4 regions of the Pseudoxanthobacter soli DSM 19599 genome follow, and region 3 is predicted to be linked to each of the others. Evidence: predicted binding sites of a transcription regulator. Region 3 holds the regulator's gene; each other region holds the start of a gene.

Region 1 (2,201 bases), 200 kb from region 3:
CCGGCACAGACCCTTTCGCCACGACATTCAAGACGGTTCCGCATGGCTCCGATCGACTTCCCGCCCATCGACCTCTCCAGGCTCACGGGATATGGCCGCACGCGCACCGAGCGCGCCGCCGAGCACCGCAAGGACGACGCCTATCTGGCGGAGCTCGCGGCGCGGCCGGATACCGGCTTCGTGCTCGTCGCCGACGACCGGGTCGTGGTCGGCGACACGCCGCTGACCATCGTGCGCTCCGCCGCCACGGCCAGCCGCTTCGCCATCGACCCGGCAGAGGCCGTTTTTCTCGGGATCGAGGAAGGCCACGGCCGCTTCGCCCTCGCCATCGACGGCGCGGCCGCGGAGGCAGCGGGCGAAACGGTGGCCGATATCCGCGGGCTCGCCTCGGAAGGGCGCCTCGCGCCCGACGAGCAGGGCCTCGTCGCGCAGGCGCGCAGCCTCGTCCACTGGCACCGCCATCACGGCTTCTGCTCGGTGTGCGGCGGCAGGACGCGGATCGCCGAAGGCGGCTACCGCCGCGACTGCACGAGCTGCGACGCGGTGCATTTCCCACGCACGGACCCGGTCGCGATCATGCTGGTGGTCGACGGCGAGCGCTGCGTGCTCGGCCGTCAGGCCCGGTTCGCGCCGGGCATGTATTCCTGCCTCGCCGGCTTCATTGAGCCCGGCGAGACCATCGAGGACGCCGTGCGCCGCGAGGTGCGCGAGGAATCCCACATCCGCGTCGGCCGGGTGCGCTACATGGCGAGCCAGCCGTGGCCGTTCCCGGCCTCGCTGATGATCGGCTGCCTCGCCGAGGCACTGACGGAAGAAATCCGCCGCGACGACGCGGAGCTGGAGGATTGCCGCTGGTTCCCCCGCGAGGAGGTGCGGCAGATGCTGGAAGGAACCCATCCGGACGGGCTGAAGGCGCCGGCGGGGTTCGCCATCGCGCACCATCTGCTGCGGGCCTGGGCGTTCTCCGACGTCGCCTCCGACGTTCCGGCCGGTTAGGCGGCGTCGCAGCGGCCGCCGGGCTGTGTCGGCTGGCCGCAGGCGGGGCGAAACGGGACGTCATCCAACTGTCATGTCGCGGTGATCAGGATCGCCCCGCGACGTCAGGGCAGGCATCGGGCCTGACCGGCGAGCGATCCGAGTGCGGCGGCAGCCGTGCCGTCCCAGAGGGACACATGGTACAGAAGAAAGACAGGCGCGACGCGCATCACGGTGCTGGAACCGGTGCCGCGACGCGTGCATCCACCCACGGCCGCAAGGCCGCGACGGGCGGGTCCGCTCACAGCGCCGCGCGGCCGGCGCCCGCGATGCACGGCGGCAAGCCGTCGCTGGACCGCAAGGCCACGCCGGCCGGAACCGCGATCTTCTTCACGCTGCTTGTCGGCGGCCTTTTGTTCTCCGCCTACTCGATCTATTCCGACATGGCCGCCACCGGCACCCAGCCGATCGAGGCCATGCCCTATATCCTGCTCGGCCTCGCGCTTCTGGTGGCGCTCGGCTTCGAGTTCGTCAACGGTTTCCACGACACCGCCAACGCGGTCGCCACCGTGATCTACACCCACTCGCTGCCGCCGCATTTCGCGGTGGTGTGGTCGGGCGTGTGGAACTTCATCGGCGTGCTGGTCTCCAGCGGCGCCGTCGCCTACGGCATCATCACGCTGCTGCCGGTGGAACTGATCCTCCAGGTCGGTTCGAGCGCGGGCATGTCCATGGTGTTCTCGCTGCTGATCGCCGCGATCCTGTGGAATCTGGGCACCTGGTATCTCGGCCTGCCGGCCTCGAGCTCTCACACGCTGATCGGCTCGATCATCGGCGTCGGCCTCGCCCACCAGCTGATGCAGGGCCCGGGCGCCACCTCCGGCGTGGACTGGTCGCAGGCCGCCAAGGTCGGCTGGTCGCTGCTGCTGTCGCCTGTCATCGGCTTCGTCGCCGCCGGCGCGCTGCTGCTGGCGATGAAGGCGACCATCCGCAATCAGGCGCTCTACAAGGAGCCGGACGGCGTCAATCCGCCGCCGTGGTGGATCCGCGGCCTTTTAGTCGTCACCTGCACCGGCGTGTCGTTCGCCCACGGCTCCAACGACGGCCAGAAGGGCATGGGGCTGATCATGCTGATCCTGATCGGCATCGTGCCCACCGCCTATGCGCTGAACCGCACCGTCGCACCGGAAGAGATCGCGCAGTTCCGCGCGCTCTCGGTGGTGACG
Region 2 (2,201 bases), on a different contig from region 3:
CGCCGCGTGAGGGAACGCCGTCCTTCACGAGATCTTCCAGCACCTGCGTCGCCCAGATCGCGGGCACCGCGGCAGCCTCGCAGAGCCACAGCAGTTCCTCCTGCATCTCGGCCAGCCGCTCGAATCCGATCTCGGCGGCGAGGTCGCCGCGTGCGATCATCACGGCGAACGGCCGGGCACGCAGCGCGCGGGCCATCAGCGCCGGCAGATTGGTCACCGCCTCCGGCCGCTCGATCTTGGCGACGAGGCCGAGCGGGCGTTCACGCGTGCCATGGCGGGCGAGCGCGGCCTCGAGCAGGTCGATATCGTCCGGCCGGCTGACGAACGAGTAGCCGATCATGTCGGCGCATTCGATGACGGTGGTGAGGTCGTCCTCATCCTTGGCGGTCAGCGGCGACAGCCCGAGCGCCGTGTCGGGCAGGTTGAGGCCCTTCTCGGGTCGCAGCTTGGTGCCGCCTGCCTTGACGGTGGTCACGCGCACCACCGCTTCGCCATCCGCGACGCTCTCCACCACGCCTTCGAGCTTGCCGTCGTCGTAGCGCACGCGGTCGCCGGGGGTGAGGCGCGTCACCATTTCCGGCAGCGACACGGCGGCGGAGAACGGGACGGCCTCGCAGGCCCTCGGCTCGCCGCCCGCGACGAGGCGCAGCCGGTCGCCGGGCTGGAGCTTCGCCTTCTTGGGAGCCGTCACCGCCTCCGTGCGGATCTTCGGCCCGGCGATATCCATCAGCACCTTGATGTCGCGGCCGACGACCGTGGCGGCCGTGCGCACATTGGTCGCCATCCCGCGCCAGGCGATGTTGCCGTCATGGGCGCAGTTGATGCGCGCGATGTCCATGCCGCGCCGGGCGAGGTCGAGAACGAGCGCCGGATCGCCTGCGGCCTCCGACGGCAGCGTCACCATGATGCGGGTGCGGCGCATTGCCGGCGCCGGACCGAACATGGCATCGGTCGCGGCCGTCAACCGGGCCTCGCCGGCGAAGAACGCGGTCTTATCGGGGGCAGGGAAGGGCGAGGGATGGCCGGTCACGGCGCCGAGTGTTGCCGCGACGGCATCGAGGGTGGGGAGGACGCGGCTCTCCAGCCGGCCGAGCGATGACAGCCCCCGCCACATCAGCTCGCGCTGCAGCGGGCGCAGGTCGTGATGGCGCAAGGCGAGATAGTGGGCGAGGTTGGCGATCGCGGCATCGTCCGGCGTCGCGCCGATATGCGCGGCAATCCTCTTCGCGTCTCCGGTAACGGCCGTCCGCAGCAGCAGCACGGCCTGCATCAGCACGTCGGCGGTGAGCGGCTCCTCACCGAACGGGATGGCCTCGAACGCCTCCGCGGCCGAAGGCAGCGGGAGCGCGTCGTCGGAGATCGTCATGGGTCGTCCTCGGCGGTCGTGTCCATTGCGGGGCGCCCGACCGGCCGATATCCAGGGCCCGATCGCTGGTGCATCCCACTGGTTCGAAAGCCAAATTCCGCGCAGGCGGCTTCGCGCGTGCTGCGCGCGCTTTCAAACCAGACCGCGAAGCTAGACGGCCCGCATTACGGTGCCATGACGTGGCGCAACACGACGGTGGATAGCCGCCTCATGGCGGCACCCACCCCTCGGGGGCAGCGGGGAACCGGCCGGCGACAGCCGCCGCCGGTCAGTGCGTCCATTCCTCGGACTTGGCGACGATGAAGTCGCGGAAAGCGCGGACGCGGGCCGTGCTCTTCAGCTCGGCCGGGTAGACGAAATAGGTGTGGTACTCGGGCAGGTCCGCCTCGGGAATGAGCTGCACGAGGCCGGCTTCCGGCTCGACGAGATAGTCCGGCAGGAGCGCGATGCCGATGCCGCGCTGCACGGCGCGCTTGATGGCGACGACGCTGTTGATCTTCAGCGTCGGCCGGCGCGGCTGATCGGGGGAGCGGCCCGCCGTTTCCGCCCAGTTCATCTCGCGCAGGTAGGTCGCGCCCTGCTCGCCGAAGGTGATGAGGCGGTGGTGGTCGAGATCGGCCACCGCCGAAGGGCTGCCGTAGCGGCGCAGATAGGCCGGCGAGGCATAGAGATGGAAGTGGACGGTGAACAGCCGCCGCTGGATCAGGTCCGGCTGAACCGGCTGTCGCAGGCGGATGGCGACGTCCGCCTGCCGCATCGAAAGGTCGAGCTCGCTGTCGTCCAGGATGACCTGGAGTTCGACGTCCGGATAGAGTTCCAGGAACTCGTGCAGCCG
Region 3 (2,201 bases):
TGCACCGCCGTCGAGCGGAACGAGATCACCGGATAGGCGTCCGCATTGAACGCCGCATCGGACCGCAGCACGCCGTCGAGCAGCGCGATGCCGGTCGTCACCGAGGCCGCGTTCACGTCGAACGTGACCGACGACCGCTCGGCATGGACGGGATCGAAATCGATGGTGCCGGAAAAGCCGGTGAAGCGGCCGGAAATGCCGGGGCCGACCGACGCCGCCACGGAGAAGGCGACGTTGGTGCCGGTGCCGATGGCATAGCGGCCGGCGAGCCCGGAAAGATCGTCCGCGCGGGCGGCGCCGGCGCCGATGGCGAGAACGATGAGGGCGGGGGCAACGCACCGCACGGCAAAGCGGGATTTCATCGCAGCGCCTTTCACTGGCGCGTCGTGCCTGCGACCCTCCGAATGCGGGCCTTCAGCGGCGGCGCCAGATTCAAGAGCCTCTCGCAGCGGCAGCGGGCCAACCCGGCCCGGCGAACCCGCGCGTCGAGGCAGCGGCAGCCCCGAAGTGGGACCGCCTCGCGATGAAACACCCGGCAGGGGACTTTATTCCCGCCCGGATGCGGATTTTACGGTCGTCAGGGTGCGCCGCCGGCTCACTTCGCCGCGAACTGGTCGTCGAAGGCGTAGCCGGAGCCGCGCACGGTGCGGATCGGGTCCTTGGCCTTGCCGCGGTTCAAGGACTTGCGCAGGCGCCCGACATGGACGTCCACCGTCCGCTCGTCGACATAGACGTCGTGCCCCCAGACCCCGTCCAGCAGCTGCTCGCGGGCGAACACGCGGCCGGGGGAGGTCATCAGGAACTCGAGCAGGCGGAACTCGGTCGGGCCGAGGTGGATTTCCCGGCCGCCGCGGCGCACGCGGTGGGTCTCGCGGTCGAGTTCGAGGTCGCCGGCCTTGAGCTGCGACGACACCACCTCCGGCTTCGCCCGGCGCAGGATGGCGCGCACCCGCGCCATCAGTTCCGGCACCGAGAACGGCTTGACCACGTAGTCGTCGGCGCCAATGGCGAGCCCGCGCACCCGCTCGGCCTCCTCGCCGCGGGCGGTGAGCATGATGATCGGCAGCCGCTCGGTCTCTTCCCGCGCCCTCAGGCGCCGGCACAGCTCGATGCCCGAAAGGCCCGGCAGCATCCAGTCGAGCAGCACCAGGTCGGGCTGGCTCTCGCGCAGCCGGATTTCGGCCTCGTCGCCGCGCATGCAGGCTTCGACGGCGAAGCCCTCCGCTTCGAGGTTGTAGCGCAGGAGGAGGCTCAGGGCCTCCTCGTCCTCGACGATCATCACCGACGGCATCGGCGTCTTTCCCGGATGTGCTTGGGTGGTTTGCGGGTCCGGCAGGCCCTCAGGCCTTGCCGGTTTCGGTGCTCGCCGCCGTCGCCCGCGCCTGTTCGGCCTTGCCGAACTCGACGGAGGTCAGGCTGCTGTTGTCGAGCTTCGGACGGTCGAGCGCGGGCTGCTCGCCGGTCACGAGATAGTGGATGTTCTCGGCGATGTTGGTGGCGTGGTCGCCGATGCGCTCGATGTTCTTGGCGCAGAACAGAAGATGCGTGCAGAACGTGATGTTGCGCGGGTCTTCCATCATGTAGGTCAGAAGTTCGCGGAACAGCGAGGTGTACATCGCGTCGATCTCGTCGTCGCGATTGCGCACCGCTTCCGCCGCCTCGACGTCGCGGGCGGTGTAGGCGTCGATGACGGTCTTGATCTGTTCGAGCGCGATCTCGGAGATGTGCTCGACGCCCAGCACCAGCCGCTTCGACTGGTACTGGCCGTTCATGGCCACCACGCGCTTGGCGATGTTCTTGGCGAGATCGCCGACCCGCTCCAGATCGTTCGAAACACGCAGCGCCGAGACGATCTCGCGCAGGTCGCGGGCCATCGGCTGGCGGCGGGCGATGATCGAGATCGCCGCTTCCTCCACCTTGCGCTGCACGATGTCGAGGCGCTGGTCGTTGACGATCACCTGCTGGGCGAGGTCGGTGTCGATCCGCGACAGCGCGGTGACGGCGTCGATCAGCAGGCGCTCGGCCTGGCCGCCCATTTCGGCGATCCAGCCGGCAAGCTGCTTCAGTTCGTCGTCGTAGGCGACGACGGTGTGCTGGGGCATTGCCATCTCCAGATTTGGAACAGGGGCGTCCGGTCGAGTCGTCCGGACGACGGGTTCTGTTCCATCTTAGCGCGCCGTGCGGGTTTGCCGAGCGGCCAA
Region 4 (2,201 bases), 340 kb from region 3:
CGGCGGATGCTGGCGGATCTCGCCGACAGCGCGGCGAGCTACCGCGAGGGCGCGCTCGCCGGCCTGCGGCGCATGGTGACGGCGGGAACGCCGACGGTGGGCGAGCGGGCGCTCGATGCCCCCTATCACGACCCGGAGACGGGCAAGGCCGGCTCGCTCTGGCCGCTGCTCTGCGGCCTCGACGCCCGCGAGACCGGCAAGAGCGACGGTCCCGTGCACACGCTTCTCCTGTTCGGCGACGCCACGGCGACGCGGGCGATCGCGCTGTCCGTCGAGGAATTCGGCCCCGCGGTGCGCATCGTCCAGCTCGATGCCGTCACCGATCCCGATGGCGAGGCGGCGCGGCGCTACACTGTCGATCCGGGCGGCTGGGTGCTCGTGCGGCCCGATCAGGTGGTGGGCACGCGCGGCGGCCCGCTCGATGTGGGGCTGATCGATTCCTATGCGGAACTCGCGCTGCGCCTGCCCGAAGCGCGCTGACACGGCCGCGCGAAACTGATTTGCCGGCAAAGTCCGGCAATTTTTCGTGTTCCGCCGCGCGCCTGCGGTCGCGCCTGCGCAACCCCGCGCCATCGCGACAGCCGGCGGCCTGTGGCCCGCATCCGCTGAAGGACCGGCGGAATCCCATGCCCGTTCAGCCTCTTGCAGGCGACCCGGCCTTCGGGCCGGACGCCCTCGGTGCCATGCGAACGTCATTCGGCCGCGGCGCCGGGCGACAGCAGGGCCTTCCGCGCCCCGTCGCCGCCGCAGGGCGGGGGTGTCCGCAAACATTGTCACATTACCGTCGGGCAACTATGTTTCTGATGGCGGTTAACGGTTCGCAGGCGCCCGACGAAAAGGGTGTTGTGAGCGCGGGGCCGGAACGGCCGGCGCCGGGTTGGCTGCCGGGCCACCAGTGAAGCCCGCCGCCATCGGAGGAAGCATGAGACGATCGACGCCGCCGTCTTCCGATGTCCTTGCCGAAGCGTTCCCGAGCCGCCGGGCCGGCGCGCTCGGCCTCGTCGATGCCGGTGCCGGCGTCGCGCGCACGGCGATGACCGCCCTGATGTCCGCCAACCCCCGGTTCGGCGAGGCCGCGCTTCCCTTCAGGCCGTTGGCGCCCGCGGGCATCCGCATTCCCGGCGGCCGCCGCGAGCCGCTCGATCCGAACGCCCCGACGCTCGGCCGCCTGGGTCCGCTGGAGGTGCGCCTCGCCCGCACCCGGCAGGAGATCAAGCGCTCCCAGTCGATCCGCTACAAGGTGTTCTACGAGGAGATGTCGGCCATCGCCGACGCGATGGCGATGATGAGCCGGCGCGACGTCGATGCCTTCGACGACATCTGCGACCACATGCTGGTGATCGATCACGAGGCGCCGGCCAAGCGCTTCCAGCGGCGCAAGCCGAAGGTGGTCGGCACCTACCGGCTGCTGCGCCGGGATATCGCCGACCGCTACGACGGCTTCTATTCCACCTCGGAGTTCGACCTCTCGCCCCTGCTCGACGCGCGGCCCTACCGCCGCATTCTGGAGCTCGGCCGGTCGTGCGTGCTGGAGCCCTACCGCTCCAAGCGCACGCTGGAACTGCTTTGGCACGGGGTATGGACCTACACGCTGGAGCACGGCTGCGACCTGATGATCGGCTGCGCCAGCCTCGAGGGCACCGACCCGGATCTCCTGGCGATGCCGCTGTCGTTCCTGCACCATTTCTGCCGCGCGCCAGACGGCCTGCGGCCTTCGGCCCTGCCCGACCGCTTCGTGGAAATGAACCGGATGCCGAAGGAGGCGATCAACGCCAAGGCGGCGCTCCATGCGCTGCCGCCGCTGATCAAGGGCTATCTGCGGCTCGGCGCCAAGATCGGCGACGGCGCGGTGATCGACCACCAGTTCGGCACGACGGACGTGCTGATCGTGCTGCCGGTCGACGAGATCAACACGCGCTACATCAACTATTACGGCGCCGACGCCAGCCGCCACGCCGGCTAGAGCGCTTTCCGATCGGATGGCAACATCCGACCGACATGAAAACGCTCCAGACTCAAAAGCTCGAAAATAGTCCGCCGGACCGGCTCTCCGGACGACGGGGCTTGATGGCGGGGCTGTGTCCGGCGCCGGGCTTCCGTGCGCATGCCGTTCCGGCCGTCGCCGTCCCGCGCGTACCGGCCGATCGCCCGGAGGATCTTCGGGATGCCGCGCCTGTCGATCGCCGGGACGCAGAACGGCC

Evidence for each region. Region 3 encodes PhoB, which activates phosphate uptake and scavenging genes when phosphate is short. Its sites were predicted from a motif close to TGTCATNNANCTGTCAT; they were not measured.
Region 1: a site for PhoB is predicted at 1,055-1,071, ahead of BUF17_RS08935 (inorganic phosphate transporter). Genes of this name have one in related genera too.
Region 2: a site for PhoB is predicted at 1,530-1,546, ahead of BUF17_RS03845 (pyruvate kinase). Genes of this name have one in related genera too.
Region 4: a site for PhoB is predicted at 772-788, ahead of olsB (l-ornithine N(alpha)-acyltransferase). Genes of this name have one in related genera too.

The regions. Positions count from the first base shown of each region.
Region 1 covers NZ_FRXO01000003.1:290,088-292,288, reverse strand. The annotation lists gene nudC (NAD(+) diphosphatase) at 43-996, shown strand; gene BUF17_RS08935 (inorganic phosphate transporter) at 1,305-2,201, shown strand, end outside.
Region 2 covers NZ_FRXO01000001.1:904,517-906,717, reverse strand. The annotation lists gene BUF17_RS03845 (pyruvate kinase) at 1-1,366, opposite strand, end outside; gene BUF17_RS03840 (LysR family transcriptional regulator) at 1,635-2,201, opposite strand, start outside.
Region 3 covers NZ_FRXO01000003.1:91,777-93,977, reverse strand. The annotation lists gene BUF17_RS08065 (YceI family protein) at 1-362, opposite strand, end outside; gene phoB (phosphate regulon transcriptional regulator PhoB) at 596-1,291, opposite strand; gene phoU (phosphate signaling complex protein PhoU) at 1,341-2,102, opposite strand.
Region 4 covers NZ_FRXO01000003.1:432,233-434,433, forward strand. The annotation lists gene BUF17_RS09490 (FAD-dependent monooxygenase) at 1-480, shown strand, start outside; gene olsB (l-ornithine N(alpha)-acyltransferase) at 1,046-1,963, shown strand.